Regions from separate parts of the Streptomyces sp. NPDC018610 genome, predicted to be linked through region 2. Evidence: riboswitches for the same ligand, from Rfam matches in the RefSeq annotation. Region 2 holds a riboswitch; each other region holds the start of a gene.
What was found. Region 2 has a riboswitch for cyclic di-AMP ahead of ACH5A8_RS09070 (M23 family metallopeptidase). Riboswitches for the same ligand answer to the same signal wherever they lie in the genome.
Positions count from the first base shown of each region.

Region 1: it holds a riboswitch for cyclic di-AMP, as region 2 does, so the genes downstream of both, ACH5A8_RS33650 (M23 family metallopeptidase) here and ACH5A8_RS09070 (M23 family metallopeptidase) in region 2, are expected to answer to the same signal.
Region 3: it holds a riboswitch for cyclic di-AMP, as region 2 does, so the genes downstream of both, ACH5A8_RS15935 (C40 family peptidase) here and ACH5A8_RS09070 (M23 family metallopeptidase) in region 2, are expected to answer to the same signal.

Region 1 covers NZ_JBISAL010000019.1:15,909-21,168, reverse strand. The annotation lists gene ACH5A8_RS33665 (glycosyltransferase family 39 protein) at 1-1,239, shown strand, start outside; gene ACH5A8_RS33660 (dihydrofolate reductase family protein) at 1,334-2,548, shown strand; tRNA gene ACH5A8_RS33655 (tRNA-Met) at 2,596-2,669, shown strand; cyclic di-AMP (ydaO/yuaA leader) riboswitch at 3,045-3,202, shown strand; gene ACH5A8_RS33650 (M23 family metallopeptidase) at 3,214-4,266, shown strand; gene ACH5A8_RS33645 (aldo/keto reductase) at 4,481-5,260, shown strand, end outside.
Region 2 covers NZ_JBISAL010000002.1:866,171-871,430, forward strand. The annotation lists gene ACH5A8_RS09065 (GntR family transcriptional regulator) at 232-891, opposite strand; gene ACH5A8_RS09070 (M23 family metallopeptidase) at 1,167-1,925, opposite strand; cyclic di-AMP (ydaO/yuaA leader) riboswitch at 1,938-2,101, opposite strand; gene ACH5A8_RS09075 (M16 family metallopeptidase) at 2,322-3,710, opposite strand; gene ACH5A8_RS09080 (M16 family metallopeptidase) at 3,707-5,077, opposite strand.
Region 3 covers NZ_JBISAL010000005.1:391,594-396,853, forward strand. The annotation lists gene ACH5A8_RS15930 (ANTAR domain-containing protein) at 284-643, opposite strand; cyclic di-AMP (ydaO/yuaA leader) riboswitch at 1,636-1,849, shown strand; gene ACH5A8_RS15935 (C40 family peptidase) at 1,853-2,326, shown strand; gene ACH5A8_RS15940 (ATP-binding protein) at 2,479-2,931, opposite strand; gene ACH5A8_RS15945 (helix-turn-helix domain-containing protein) at 3,255-4,115, shown strand; gene ACH5A8_RS15950 (DUF397 domain-containing protein) at 4,143-4,373, shown strand; gene ACH5A8_RS15955 (8-amino-7-oxononanoate synthase) at 4,416-5,260, opposite strand, start outside.

The DNA of each region.
Region 1 (5,260 bases), on a different contig from region 2:
GGAGACGGCACTCCGGGCACCGCCCCCGACCAGCCTCCACCCCTCCTGCCGCTACGTCCGTCGCTGCGCCGCGCCGCACGCCACCACGGCCCCGTCCTCGCCGTCTACGGCGGGCTGAAGCTGGCCGGCTTCGCCGTCTTCATGTACCTGCTCAGCTCAGCGGGGGACTACCGGAACAAGAACCCCCGCTTCGGCGGCGGCGCCCACGCCTGGGACGTACTGGCCACCTGGGACGGCTGGTGGTATCGGCAGATCGCCGAGCACGGGTACCACCCGACGCTGGAGGTGATCCCCGGAGCGACCGGCCTGATCACCGTCAAGGAGAACTCTGCGGCGTTCTTCCCGCTGTACCCGGCGCTGATCCGCCTGGTCTCCGAGCTCACCGGACTCGGCTCCTACGGCGCGGGCCTGCTGGTCTCCGTCATCGCGTCGTTCGCCGCCGCCCTCGGGATCTACGCGCTCACCGAGCGGTTCGGCGGCCGGCGGGCCGGGCTCGCCGCGGCCGGGCTGTGGGCGGTGTGGCCCGGTTCCGGCGTGGAGTGGGCCGTCTACTCCGACTCGCTCTACGTCGCCCTCGCCGTCTGGGCCTGCCACGCCGTCCTGACCCGTCGCTGGCTCACCGCCGGGCTGCTCACCTGTCTCGCCGGGCTCAACCGTCCCACCGCCGCCGCGCTGATCGCCGCCCTCGCCGTGGCCGGGCTGCTCGCGCTGTACCGGCGCGAGGACGGCGCACGCCCGCTGGCCGCGCTGATCGTCGCACCGCTCGGCCTGGTCGGCTACGTCGGCTGGGTGGGCCACCGCATGGGCGACTACAGCGGCTATTTCAAGCTGCAGAGCGGCGCCTGGGCCCACTCGTTCGACTACGGCAAGCACACGCTGCACGTGCTCACCGCGCTCCCGGTGGGCCACTACGACTACATCTTCGCGTACCCCTTCGAGGACCAGATCGGCGTCGCCGTCGTCCTGCTGGCACTCGCGCTGCTCCTGCTGCTGATCCGGCTGCGCCCGCCGGCCGCCCTGGTGGTCTACACGGTCCTGACCATGGCGCTGGTCCTCGGCAGCCAGCAGATCTTCGGCAACGTCTCGCGCTATCTGCTGCCCGCCTTCCCCCTCTTCCTCCCCCTCGCCCTGGCCCTGCGCCGGCTCAGTACGCCCCTGCTGCTCACCCTGCTCGGCATCGCGGCGCTTGCCTCCGGCTCGTACGCGGGCTACGCCCTCTTCGAGCTCGGCATCCCGTGACCACGGGCGCCGCGGGTCCTCCGCCAGACTGGGACCACGTCCCGGCCGTCCGGCCCCGGCCGCCCACCGTCCCGCTTCCCTGGAGATCGCGTCGATGCCCCTCCCGTACGTCCTGCTGTCCGCCGCCGTCTCCCTCGACGGCTACCTGGACGACACCGGCCCGGACCGCCTCCTGCTGTCCGGTCCCGCCGACTTCGACCGGGTCGACGAGGTACGGGCGTCCGTGGACGCGATCCTCGTCGGGGCCGGCACCCTGCGCGCCGACAACCCGCGGTTGCTGGTCAACTCGACCGAGCGGCGCGCCGCCCGGGCCGCCGCCGGGCGGCCGGAGTATCCGCTGAAGGTCACGGTCAGCGCGTCCGGCGAGCTGGACCCGGGGGCGCGTTTCTGGCACACGGGCGGCGCGAAGGCCGTCTACACCACCGACGAGGGCGCCCGGCGGCTGCGGGCCTCCGGCGTCGCCTCCGAGGACGTCCAGGTGGTCGCGCTGGGCGCCGAGCTCGACTGGCGCGGGCTGCTCGAGCACCTGCATGACGTGCTCGGCGTGCGCCGGCTCATGGTCGAGGGCGGCGGCACGATCCACACGCAGCTGCTCCAGCTCCAGCTGGTCGACGAGGTGCAGCTCGTGCTCGCCCCGCTCTTCGTGGGCGACCCCGCGGCGCCGCGGCTGTTCGGCCCGGGGCGGTACCAGGGCGGGCGGCTGCGGCTGGTGGAGACCCGGGCGATCGAGGACGTGGTGCTCATGCGGTACGAACCCACCGCCCCCGGCACGGGGGGCCGGGCCGTGCCCGCGGACCGGCACTGGCTGCGGACCGCCTGCGAGCTGGCGCTGCTGTGCCCGCCCTCGGCGACCGCGTTCAGCGTGGGCGCGGTGGTGGTGGCCGCCGACGGCACCGAGCTCGCGCGGGGCCACTCGCGGGAGGGCGGCGACCCGGTCGTGCACGCGGAGGAGGCGGCGCTCGCCAAGATCGACCCGGCGGACCCGCGGCTCGCCCGGGCCACGGTGTACAGCAGCCTGGAGCCGTGCGCCCGACGCGCCTCCCGGCCGCGCCCGTGCGCCCGGCGGATTCTGGACGCGGGAGTGCGGCGGGTGGTCACCGCCTGGCGGGAGCCGGACACGTTCGTCGAGGCGGCGGACGGGGCCGGGATCCTGGCGGGCGGCGGCGCGCGGGTCGTCGTCCTGCCGGAGCTGGAGACGGCGGCCAAGGAGCCGAACCGGCACCTGGAGGCGGGGGCCAGGGAACCGGACCGGCACCTGGAGGCGGGGGCCCAGGAGTCGGACCGGCATCCGGAGGCGGGGCGCGAGTGAACTCGTGTGCAACCTGCCCCGAACATGGGATACACTGGTTTCACCGACGCGGGGTGGAGCAGCTCGGTAGCTCGCTGGGCTCATAACCCAGAGGTCGCAGGTTCAAATCCTGTCCCCGCTACTGAAGACTCAGGGCCGGAATCCGATCAACGGATTCCGGCCCTGAGTGTTTTCCCGCCCCCTGGTCGACGATCGACGGTCGTCGACCGGCGGCCGGCGCCAGTCCCTGATCGATGTCACGTCACGTGAGCGGCCGACCTCCGTCCGCATAACAACTGACACACCATCAGCCCTGGCTTCAGGGCGTCCCGGGCCGTCAGGAGCGGCCGACTGGCCTGATCCTTTGTCAACTCGCCCGAGTTTCCTCCGCGCCGGTCGATATGTCTTGGCCAAAAAGGTTTAATGATCAAGCCATACGGCTTGGAATCAAACGCTCGCGTCTATTAACGTTCGATAACGCAGCGCGGTCGTCCCAGCCGTCACAGAGGCGGCTCCGTGCGCGCACGCGCCGAATCCCGCGAGGGAACCGGGGAACCACCAACTTGGGGTGAATCGCACGTCGTCCGCCGTGTCGCCACGGCCGGTTGACGCGCGTAGGAGACCTTCCCGTTCCGAACCCGTCAGCTAACCCGGTAGGCGACGCGGAAGGAAAGGAGCACGCCCGCGTGGCGTCCAACCGGCCTGCCTCTGAAGCCCCGTTCATGCCGAGCCAGCGCACCGAGTCCTTCGGCTACGGCGAGCGGCGCACCGACGAGGGCCCCTGGGAGGAGTGGAACCCCACCGAGGATTCCGTCCGTCCCGTACGCGGCCGGCATCGCGTCGCCAAGCAGCGCGGCGGCGGACTCGCGCGCAGCTCCACCGTGCTCGGCGTCGGCGTGATCGCCGCGGTCGGCGCGGGCGGCATGGCCAGTGCCAACACCGGCAAGCCGCCGGTCTCCATCTCGCTGCCCGACCTGCCCTCCGTGGAGCACCTGCCCTCCGTCGGCTCGCTCTTCGACGACTCGGCCCAGGAGACCCACCAGGGCTCGGCGACCGCGCTCAGCGACGTCGCCACGGCCGCCCCCGAGGCGGTGCACGACACCGCCGACGCGGGCGAGGCGCTGCGCAACCGCATCATGGCCCAGGCCGAGCAGCAGCAGTCCCAGGTCGAGGCGAAGGCCCGGGCCGCCACCGAGGCCGCCGCCGTGAAGAAGGCGCAGGCGGACGCCGCCGAGGCGAAGAAGGAGGCCGAGGCCAAGGCCGCCGCCGCGAAGAAGAAGGCGGACGAGGAGGCCAAGAAGAAGGCCGAGGAGGCGCGACTGGCCGAGCTGGCCAAGCAGTACACGCTGCCGACCTCCTCCTACACGATCACCTCCACCTTCGGCCAGGCCGGTTCCATGTGGTCCTCCGGCTACCACACGGGCCTCGACTTCGCCGCGCCCACCGGCACCCTGATCAAGGCGATCCACAGCGGCACCATCACGGAGGCCGGCTGGGCCGGCGCCTACGGCTATCGCACGATCCTCACCCTCGACGACGGCACCGAGCTGTGGTTCTGCCACCAGTCGTCGATCAGCGTCTCGGCCGGCCAGAAGGTCAGCACCGGAGAGGTCATAGGCCGGGTCGGCGCCACCGGCAACGTCACCGGGCCCCACCTGCACCTGGAGGTGCACCCGGACGGGCAGCCCACCGGCATCGACCCGATGGCGTGGCTGAACGGCAAGGGCCTCACCCCCTGACCCGCCTCCGCGCCGCGGCCTCGCCGTCCGCTCCTGACCCGTCCGCGCCGCGCCCGGCCGGCCCCCCTGGCCCGTCTCCGCGCCGCGGCCCGGCCGACCCGCCCCTGGCCGGCGCCCGTGCGACGGCCTCGCCCGCCCGTGTTTGCGTGATCTTTGCGCCCTGATCCGGCGGGGCACGGAATGGCCCGCTCGCGCGTGACCGTTGATGTCCTACATGACTTCTCTCCGCAAGCTCGGCCAGTCCGATCTCGAGGTCTTCCCGCTCGCCCTGGGCGGCAACGTCTTCGGCTGGACCGCCGACCAGCAGCAGTCCTTCGCCGTCCTCGACGCGTACGCGGAGGCCGGCGGCAACTTCGTCGACACCGCCGACTCCTACTCCGCGTGGATCGAGGGCAACCACGGCGGCGAGTCCGAGACGATCATCGGCCGGTGGATCGCGGAGCGCGGCAACCGCTCCGACGTCGTGATCGCCACCAAGGTCAGCCAGCACCCCGACTACCAGGGGCTGTCCGCCGCCAACATCAAGGCGGCGGCCGACGCCTCCCTCGAGCGTCTGGGCACCGACCACATCGACCTGTACTACACCCACTTCGACAAGCCGGAGGTGCCCGTCGAGGAGATCATCGGCGCGCTCGACGAGCTGGTGAAGGCGGGCAAGGTGCGGCACATCGCCGCCTCCAACATCTCCGCCGAGCGCCTGAAGGCGTCCCTGGAGTTCTCCGAGCGCGAGGGCCTGGCCCGGTACGTGGCGCTGCAGCCGCACTACAACCTCGTCTCGCGCGACACCTACGAGGGCGAGCTGCAGAACCTCGCCGAGCGCACCGGCCTGTCCGCGGTGCCGTACTTCTCGCTGGCCTCCGGCTTCCTGACCGGCAAGTACCGGCCCGGGGCCACGGTCGACAGCGCGCGGGCCGAGGGCGCCGCCAAGCACCTGGCCACCGAGCGCGGCCAGAAGGTGCTCGCCGCCCTCGACGAGGTCGCCCGGGCCCATGAC
Region 2 (5,260 bases):
CCTGCGGGTTCAGGAACCCGGCGAGTCCTCGGACAGCCCCTGGCACCGAAGCCGCGCCGCCCTTTCCGGGCGGCGCGGCTTCCGCGTTCTCGGCCGGCACGGCCCGCACGTTTCCGGGGCGGAACGCCGCGCAATGACCGCATGAGGCACGGAGTCAATTACAGAACTCCCGGAAAAGGGCAGCGCGAATTCTCCTCGATCGGATATCCCTCTCTGTATACGGGGTCCGCGTTAAAGCCGCGCTCCCGACATGTTGACGGCATGTTGCGAAGCCCTCACGCGGTACGCGGCGGCCGTGCGCTCGGTGTGCGAGGCGGTGAGCGCACGCGCGCGCTCGCCGTCGCGGCGCGCCACGGCGTCCACGATCGCCCCGTGCTCGGCCCAGGCCGCGACGGGGTCGGCCGGGGGCTGAACCACGTACATCCAGGCGATCTTGTGGCGCAGCCGGGTCAGCGTCGAGGTCAGCGCCGGGCTGTCGCAGGCCTGGGCGAGCGTCTCGTGGAACCAGCCCCCCAGCGCGCGCAGTTCCTCGCCCAGGCCGCTCCCGGCCCGCTCCTGCCCCAGCCTGACCAGGCCGCGCAGCACCTTGAGGTGGGCCTGGGTGCGCCGCTCGGCGGCACGGGCGGCGCACAGCGGCTCCAGCAGGGCGCGCATCTCCAGCAGGTCGGCGGCCTCCTGCCCGGTCCACTCCGCGACGCACGCGCCCGCGTGCCGCCGCGTCACCACGAAGCCCTCCGCCTCCAGGGTGCGCAGCGCCTCGCGCACGGGGACGCGCGAGACGCCGTAGCGGCGGGCGAGGACTTCCTCGGTGAGCCGGCTGCCGCGCTCATGGACACCGGCGACGATGTCGTCCCGGATCGCCGTGCACACCGAGTGCGCCGGAACACGCATTCCCGACCTCCGCGTGGGTCCCGCCGAAATTCCCGTACCGGGCCACCGCCCCGGACGCCCGTTCCGTGACTCTATGACAATTCGCCGGGATTTCCGACGGCGGTCCGGGATCCATGGACAATTTTTGGACAGGAAAATACCCGAGGCGCCGAGAAACGCCGAAAGCCCCGGCTCGGGGCCGGGGCTCTGCGGGGTTCTGGTGTTCCGTGTTCCGTGGGCTTTCGACGGCCTCGGGACGTGCCCGTCAGACGTTCGACGGCCTCGGGACGTGCCCGTCAGACGTTCACGCCGTGCCCGCGGAGGTAGGCCACCGGGTCGATGTCGGAGCCGTAGTCCGGGCTGGTGCGCGCCTCGAAGTGGAGGTGCGGCCCGGTGACGTTGCCCGTCGCGCCGGACAGGGCGATCTGCTGCCCGGCGACGACCTGCTGGCCCACCGAGACGCCGATGGACGACAGGTGGCCGTACTGCGTGTACGTGCCGTCGGCCATCCGGATCACGATCTGGTTGCCGTACGCCCCGCCCCAGCCGGTCTCCACGACGGTTCCGACGCCGACCGCGTGCACGGTGGTGCCGCTCATGGCGTGGAAGTCGATGCCGGTGTGGGAGCCGGAGGACCACAGGGAGCCGCCGGTCTTGTAGCCGGTGGAGACGTAGGAGCCGGAGATCGGCGGCACGAAGGTGTTGAGGCGCTTGCGCTCGGCCTCGCGGGCGGCGCGCTCCTTGGCCTCGCGTTCTTTCTTCGCCCGTTCCGCGGCCCGCTTGCGGGCGGCCTCCTCGGCCTGCTTCTGCTGCGCCGCGTGGTGCTGGGCGGCGGCCTGGGCGTCGATCTTCGCGGCGACGGCGTCACCGAGGGTGATGACCGGGGTGAGACCGGTGTCCTCGGGAGAGGGGGTCTCGGCGGCGAGCGCCGGGGCGGCGGCGAGAGTGCTGATGACGCCGGTGGTGGTGAGGGCCGCCACGCCCGCGGCGCGGACGGTGGTGCGGTGCACGCGGCTGGGCCGGCGGTGCTTCCCGGTGGCGCGGGTGAACGCCATGCAGACGTGGGTCCTTTCCTTCCCTCTCGCCTACCGGGTTAGCTGACGGGTTCGGAGCAGGAAGGTCTCCTACGGGCCCCCTCGCGGTGCGCGCGGGCGTCCGATTCACCCCAGGGACTGACTGGGTCCCCGGCTCCCCTGGCTCGCGCCGTACGGGGACTCGGCGATGACTGTCCGGTGCCGCGGGTGCGGCGCACTGCCCGACGAACAGCCGGACCGACGCTAGACGGGGCTGCTTTCAATTCCCAAACGGATCCAGGTTTTTGTAGCGCAGGCCACAGGGCAGACGGGCAGCCTCTCCCGCAATTCGGACATGCCGGGGCCCTGGTGACGCTTCGGTCACCAGGGCCCCACGCGCGTGCGCGCCGCTGCCGCCCGGATGTGCGGCGGATGCCGCTACTCCGCGGCGACCACGGTGACCTGACCGATGCCCAGGGCCTCGACCGGCTCCTTGATCTGCGCCGCGTCGCCGACGAGCACGGTCACCAGACGGTCCACCGGGAAGGCGTTGACGACGGCCGCGGTGGCCTCCACCGTGCCGGTCGCCGCGAGCTGCTGATAGAGCGTCGCCTGGTAGTCGTCGGGCAGGTGCTGCTCGACCTGGTCGGCCAGGGTGCTCGCCACGGCCGCCGCCGTCTCGTACTTGAGCGGCGCCACGCCGACGAGGTTCTGCACGGCGACGTCCCGCTCGGCGTCGGTGAGGCCGCCGGCGGCGAGCTTGCGCAGCACCGTGAAGAGGTCCTCCAGGGCCGGGCCGGTGTTCGGCGTGTCGACCGAGCCGCTGATCGCGAGCATCGCGGCGCCCGACCCGTCGGGGGCCGAGCGCAGCACCTGGCCGAACGCCCGCACACCGTAGGTGTAACCCTTCTCCTCGCGCAGGACGCGGTCCAGGCGGGAGGTGAGGGTGCCGCCCAGGCAGTAGGTGCCGAGCACCTGCGCGGGCCACACCCGGTCGTGCCGGTCCGGGCCGATGCGGCCGATGAGCAGCTGGGTCTGGACGGCGCCGGGGCGGTCCACGATGACCACGCGGCCGCTGTCGTCGGCGGTGACGGGCGGCACGGGCCGCGGCTCGGCCGACGAGCCGGTCCAGGCGCCCAGGGTCTCGCCCAGCAGCTCGTCGAGGTCGATGCCGGTGAGATCGCCGACGACCACGGCGGTGGCCGTGGCGGGCCGCACATGCCGGTCGTAGAAGGCGCGCACGGCCGCCGCGTCGATGGAGCGGACGGTCTCCTCGGTGCCCTGGCGCGGGCGCGAGGCGCGCGCGGTGGCCGGGAACAGCTCCTTGGAGAGCTCCTTGGCGGCGCGGCGGGAGGGATTGGCCAGCTCGTGGGGGATCTCGTCGAGCCGGTTGCCCACCAGCCGCTCGACCTCGGAGTCGGCGAACGCGGGAGCCCTGAGGGCGTCGGCGAGCAGACCGAGCCCCTTGGCCAGGCGGGAGGCCGGGACCTCCAGGCTCAGCCGGACGCCGGGATGGTCGGCGTGCGCGTCGAGGGTGGCGCCCGCGCGCTCCAGCTCGGCGGCGAACTCCTCGGCGGAATGCTTGTCGGTGCCCTCGGAGAAGGCCCGCGCCATGATCGTGGCGACGCCGTCCAGGCCGTCCGGCTCGGCGTCCAGGGGCGCGTCCAGCAGCACCTCGACGGCGACGACCTGCTGGCCTGGGCGGTGGCAGCGCAGCACGGTGAGGCCGTTGTCGAGCGCGCCGCGCTCGGGCGCGGGGAACGCCCACGGCTTGGCCTCGCCCGCCTGCGGCTGGGGGTGGAAGTCCATGGTGGCCAGGTCGGTCACTTCGCCGTCTCCTCGGTGTCGTCGGTGGCCGCGGCGTCCGCGTCCTGGGCGTCGGCCGCCGCGGCGGGCGTCGGCTCGTAGACGAGCACCGCGCGGTTGTCGGGGCGCAGGCGGGCCTTGGCGACCTCCTGGACCTCCTCGGGCGTCACCTCCAGGACGCGCTTGACGGCGGTCAGGGCGAGCTGCGGGTCGCCGAACAGGACGGCGAAGCGGCACAGTTCGTCGGCGCGGCCGGCGACCGTGCCGAGCCGGTCCAGCCACTCGCGCTCCAGCTGGGCCTGCGCGCGCTCCATCTCCTCGGCGGTCGGGCCCTCCTCGGCGAACCGGGCGAGCTCCTCGTCGATGGCGGCCTCGATGACGGGCACCTCGACGTCGCCGGAGGCCTTCACGTCCAGCCAGCCCAGGGAGGGCGCGCCCGCCAGCCGCAGCAGGCCGAACCCGGCCGCGACGGCGGTGCGGTCGCGGCGCACCAGGCGGTTGTAGAGCCGCGAGGACTCGCCGCCGCCCAGGACGGTCAGCGCGAGGTCGGCCGCGTCGCCGGCGCGCGTGCCGTCCTGGGGCAGCCGGTAGGCGGCCATCAGGGCGCGGGCCGGGACCTCCTCCTCGACGACCTCGCGCAGCTGCTCGCCGAGAACGTCGGGCAGGGAGCCGTCGCGCGGCTCGGGCTTGCCGTCGTGGGACGGGATGGAGCCGAAGTACTTCTCGATCCAGGCGAGCGTCTGCTGCGGGTCGATGTCGCCGACGACCGAGAGGACGGCGTTGTTGGGCGCGTAGTACGTCCGGAAGAACGCGCGCGCGTCCTCCAGGGTGGCCGCGTCCAGGTCGGCCATCGAGCCGATGGGCGTGTGGTGGTACGGGTGGCCCTCGGGGTAGGCGAGGGCGGTCAGCTTCTCGAAGGCCGTCCCGTAGGGGACGTTGTCGTAGCGCTGGCGGCGCTCGTTCTTGACGACGTCCCGCTGGTTCTCCATCGACTCGTCGTCCAGGGCCGTGAGCAGGGACCCCATGCGGTCGGCCTCCAGCCAGAGGGCGAGCTCCAGCTGGTGGGCGGGCATGGTCTCGAAGTAGTTGGTGCGCTCGAAGCTGGTGGTGCCGTTGAGCGAGCCGCCGGCGCCCTGCACCAGCTCGAAGTGGCCGTTGCCCTTGACCTGGGCGGAGCCCTGGAACATCAGGTGCTCGAAGAGGTGGGCCAGTCCGGTGCGCCCCTTGACCTCGTGGCGGGAGCCGACGTCGTACCAGAGGCACACCGCCGCGACCGGGGTCAGGTGGTCCTCGGAGAGCACCACGCGCAGGCCGTTGGCCAGGCGGTGCTCGGTCGCTGTCAGGCCGCCGGAGCCTGCCTCGGCTGTGGCCGTGTGACCCATGGGCATGTACGTCCCTTCGATCGCGATGGCGGTCTGGAAACCGCCCTTTTCCTGCCGGTCCTGCCACTGTATGCAAGCGTGCGCGCGCCTGGCGAAGTTCCCGGACGTCGTACGCCGAGAGCGAGAACGAAAGAAGCGAAAGAGGGACGGCGGCACCGGCGCATGTGAGGCGCGCGAGGGCGGAAGCAG
Region 3 (5,260 bases), on a different contig from region 2:
AGTTTCGACGACGTTAACCAGACCTTGGACGTTCCATGACCGGAAGCTGGGCTGCTCCATAACCGAAAGACCCCGCTGCTCCACACGGGGCGCCGCCGCCGCACGTCACGCGCGTCACGGACGTCACGGGGGCCACACGGGGGCGCGGGACACGGGTTCACGGGGGCCCGGGCGTCAGGACGTGGCGCCGGCGCGGGCCGTCAGCGCCGCTCGCCGTGCGCCGACGGCCCGGCCGGGCGCCCGGGCGGACGTCCGCCCGCCCCACCGGGCGAATCGGTGCCGCTCAGGACCGCGCGCGGCTCGTGGAGCAGGGCGCCGCGTGCCGGCCGAGCGCCCGCCTCAGCTCCTCCAGCTCGGTGTCGGACAGGGCGCCGCCCTGCGCGAACTTCAAGACGTGCTCGGCGACCGTGCGCACCTTCGTGTTGGTGCGCTGGGAGACCTCCCGCAGGACCCGCCAGGCGTCATCGGGCGGGATCCGCCCGAAGGCGACCACCGCGCCGATGGCCTGGTCTATGACGGCGTGCGAGGTCAGGGCGCGCTGCATCTGGTCGATCTCCTCGTGCAGCCGCTCGTGCTCCAGCACCAGATCGGTGGTGGACAGCAGCTGGAGGGGGTGCCGCCTGGAAATCGCGAAGAACACCATTGCAGATCCCCTGGGTCGTCGAGCGGCCGGAGTTCCACCTCCAGCTTGCTCCAGGACGACGGCGCGCACGACCGGAGGCCCGCCGTCCGAAGCCCCTGGCCGGGCCGCGTACGTCCTGTGCGTTCCCGACTCCGACGGCCCCGCAGGCCGGTACCGTCCCCCTGGAGGGATGCGCTACGCCCCCCTCTCCCCCGTCCCCCGGCCGGCCGCCGGGCGGTCACGGGGCCCGCCGAGCGCGTGGGCACCGCACCGGCGGACACCGGACCCGGACGCGGGGTGGGCCGCCGACGCCGCCGCTCGACCCCGCCGAGCCGCCCTCGGAACCGTCCCGAGGCCGCCGGCGGCGCTGACCGCGCCGAGGGGAGCCGGTCGGCCGTTACCGCGCCGCGGCGGCCCTGCTCGGCCGGAGCGATCCGGGCCGGGGAGGCCACAGCGGCCTGAGCGCCCCTCAGGCGCTCAGGCCGCACGGCGGCGGAACTGCGGGACGTGCTCGCGCTGACGCACCGCCGTGGCGGGCCCGAGCCGCACACGCCGCCCTGGCGCGGGCGCTGAGGCCGCTGCGGGCGCTGCGGGCCCTGGGCGGCGAGCGGCCGACCGCCCGCGTCACCCTGCCGCTCGCGAGAGCCAGTTGACGCACCCGCAGCGGCGTCCCGGGCCGCACCCATGCCGGCACGCGTGCCGGTCACACGGCGCGTGACCGCGGGCGTGAGCCGAAACGGACCAAATGACGTACCGCCTTTCGGCGTAGATACACACCCTTTTTCGGGGCCCTTCCGGTTGCGCGACCAGCCCGCACGGATGGCGGAATGGGATGCTCCGGTGCTGGTCCGGGCGTCGCCGCAAGAGGACACAGTCGTTCGAGCGAGCGAGTGTCCACCCGAACGGGTGAGTGGTGAGTAACAACACAGATCTCCGGTTCCGTTGGGATTTTCGGACATCCGTAGGTGAAGATCCCTGTCTGACGACAAGCCCCCGCCACAGCGGCGGGGCGGTCCGGGCGGACGCCGAGTCCTGCCGCCGCCCGGACAACCGGTCGACGGGAGTGGATCGGCAGGAGTGGAGGACCCGAGCACGACGGGTCGCCGGAACGGTCACGCCATGACCGGGTCGAGCCGCCCTTGGGGTGAAGCCGCGGCAACGCGGCCGGGCAACTTCGCCAGCCCGAATCCGACAGGTCATCCTTCACAGGCGGCTGACGAAGGGTTGCGCATGACTGCGCTCAATCGTGTCCCGTCGTTCATGGCCCGGGCCGGCACGGCCTCGGCCCTGACCATCGCCGCCGTGGGCGGCTCGATCGTGGTGCCCGGCGCCGCCGGGGACGCCTCAGCCGCGACCCTCGCGACGAGGGCTCTCCAGATCGCGGCGTCCAAGAAGGGCTCCCCCTACCAGTGGGGCGCCACGGGACCACGGCGGTTCGACTGCTCCGGACTCACGCTGTACTCGTTCAAGAGGGCGGGCAAGAAGCTGCCCCGCACGGCCGAACAGCAGTACAACAAGACCCGTCACATCTCCGCGGGCAGCCGCCGCGCGGGTGACCTGGTGTTCTTCCACTCGGGTTCGTACGTCTACCACGTCGGCATCTACGCCGGCGGGGGCAAGATCTGGCACGCCCCGAAGACCGGGGACGTGGTGCGGCTGCAGAAGATCTGGACCAGAAGCGTGTGGTACGGGCGGGTCAACTGACCCGCCCGGGGGCGGGGACGGCCGGTGAGACACCGTCACCGCCCTCGGTCCGCGGCGCCGTCGCTCTCCGACGTCACGGCGCCGCCGCGTTCCCGGGCCGTCTCCCCGTGTCGTTCACGGGTCGCCGGCTCCACGGCCCGCGACGTCGCGCGCTACGGCTCCCGCCTGCACGGTGCCGGACGGTCGTCGACCGTCCACGGGAGCTCGATGCAGACCGTCTTCCCGCCCTCCCGGGTGGGCCGCACGGTCAGTCGTCCGCCGCACTCCGCGGCGAGACACCGGATGATCACCATGCCCCGGCCGTTGTCCTGCTGGACGGCGGCCGGCAGCCGTTTCGGGAACCGTGGATGACTGTCGGTGACCCCGATGCGCAGCAGTTCGTCGCGCTCCAGGAGGAGGGCCACCGTGAACGTCGGCGACTGCCCGAAAGTGTGCTGTACGGCGTTGGTCGCGAGCTCGGAGACGATGAGCCGCACGGTGTCGGCGGTGTCCGTCTCCGCGGACAGGCCCCACTCCGCCAGGGTGCCCACCGCATAGGCGCGGGCGGCGGAGACCGAGGCGGGATCGCTCGGCAGAGTGACGGATGCTTCCAGAAGGTCTGCCATGGCGATGTCGTCCCTTTCCCACGGGGCCGCGGTCCGACACGGAGCGGATGGTTCGAGTACGGTCCCGGACTGGTGCTTCGCCGTCAGACTGCCATCACCCGGGCGGTCCCGGTGGCGATCCACCGAGATATGCATATATCTGTCGCCCGAAGCGGTGAACTCTGCGACGGCCGACCGCATGCGACACGGCCCGCACCGGGCCCGGCGCCGACCGTGCCGGGCCCGGCTGGGCGCGCCCGGGCCCGGCGGGGACACACCGTCCCCGTTCGCGGCGCGGGTCGCCGCGGGCCGCCGCACGAACCCGGGAGGAGTGAGGAGTATCCATGCAGCACGGTCCCGTGGTGCGCCGCCGCAAGCTCGGCGCCGAACTGCGCACGCTGCGCGCCGGCGCGGGTCTCACCAGCGGACAGGCGGCCCGGCTGGTGGGCTGGCACCAGTCGAAGGTGAGCCGGATCGAGACCGGCACCAGCGGCGTGAAACCGGCCGACGTGCGGCTGCTGCTGGACGCCTACGCGGTCCACGACGCCCAACTGCGCCGGCTGCTTCTGGCGTTGGCGGCCTCCGAGGACGGCGACGGCCGGCACCGCTGGTGGCACGCCTACCGCGGTGTGCTGCCGCCCACCTACCGGGACTTCATCAGCCTGGAGTCGCAGGCGACCGCGATGCGCACCCTGGAGACCACGGTCGTGCCCGGACTGCTCCAGACGGCCGAGTACGCCCGTGAGGTCACCCGGGCCGCCGTGGAGGGGCTGGACGAGGAGCGGCTGGACGCGCTGGTCGAGGTGCGCCTGGCCCGGCAGCACGTCCTGCGGGCCGACCCGCCGCTGCAGCTGAACGCGGTGCTCGACGAGGCCGTGCTGCACCGGGAGGTGGGCGGTCCGGAGGTCATGGCGCGTCAGCTGGAGCGGCTGGCGGAGGCGGCGCGGCTGCCCCAGGTACGGCTGCAGGTGCTGCCGTTCGCCGCGGGCGCGCACATCGGCGTCACCGGGCCTTTCGTCATCTTCTCCTTTTCTCACACTTCTGATCTGGATGTGGTCGTTCTCGACCACTTGACGAGTAGCTTCCACCTCGATCGGAAAGAAGACCTGGAGGCCTACACCGAGGCCTACGACACCCTTCGGTCCCATGCCCTGTCGACCGAGGACTCGTTGGACTTCATCGCCGGGATGCGCCAGGACAGGTGAGGGCGCGCGACCGGGTAAGGAGGCACCATGTCCGCTCCGCCGCGGAACGTACCTTCCAGCGCCGATCTGAACGGCGTGCGATGGCTGCGCAGCAGCCACAGCACGGGAGCGAACAACTGCGTCGAGACCGCGCGCCCGTCGTCGGGGCCGGGCGCCGGACTGCTCGCGGTACGCGACTCCAAGGCGCCGGCCGGGCCCGCGCTGCTCTTCTCCCCCGGGAGCTGGGCGGAGTTCACCGCCGCGGTGCGCCGCGTCTGATCCGTCTCCCCCTCAGGCGGCGCACGGCCGTGTCACGCCGACTCATGGTCGCGTTCCGCCGATCACCCGGACAGCGCGCTCGATCTGCGCCCCGGAGAGGTCCGCACGGGCGGTCAGCCTGAGCCGTGAGATGCCGTCGGGCACGGAAGGAGGACGGAAGCAGCCCACGGCCAGGCCCGCCGCACGGCAGTCGGCCGCCCAGCGCACGGCTCCCTCCGGGGACGGCGCCCGCACGGAGACCACCGCGGCGTCCGGGCGCACCGCCTGGAGGCCCTCCGCGGTCAGACGGGCGTGCAGTTCGGCCGCCACCGCGCGCGCCCGCTCGGCGCGCTCCGGCTCGCGGCGCAACAGCCGCAGGGCGGACAGGGCCGCGCCCGCCGCCGCGGGGGCGAGACCGGTGTCGAAGATGAACGTACGCGCCGCGTTGACCAGGTGGTCGATCACCCGGGCGGGTCCGAGCACAGCTCCGCCCTGGCTGCCGAGCGACTTGGACAGCGTGGCGGTCACGACCACGTCGGCGGCGCCGGCGAGCCCCGCCGCGTGGGCCGCGCCGCGGCCGCCGTCACCGAGCACGCCCAGTCCATGGGCGTCGTCGACGACCAGCCCCGCGCCCCGTTCCCGGCACACCTCCGCGAACCGCGCCAGCGGGGCGGCGTCGCCGTCGACCGAGAAGACCGTGTCGGAGACGAGGACCGCCGGCCCCTCGTGCGTCTCGAGCGCCTTGGCCACGGCCTGCGGGTCCGCGTGCGCGACGACCTGCGTGGCGGCGCGCGCCAGCCGGCAGCCGTCGATGAGCGAGGCGTGGTTGCCCGCGTCGGAGACGATCAGCGCGCCGTGCGGGGCGAGCGAGGTGACCGCGGCGAGGTTGGCGGCGTATCCGGAGGAGA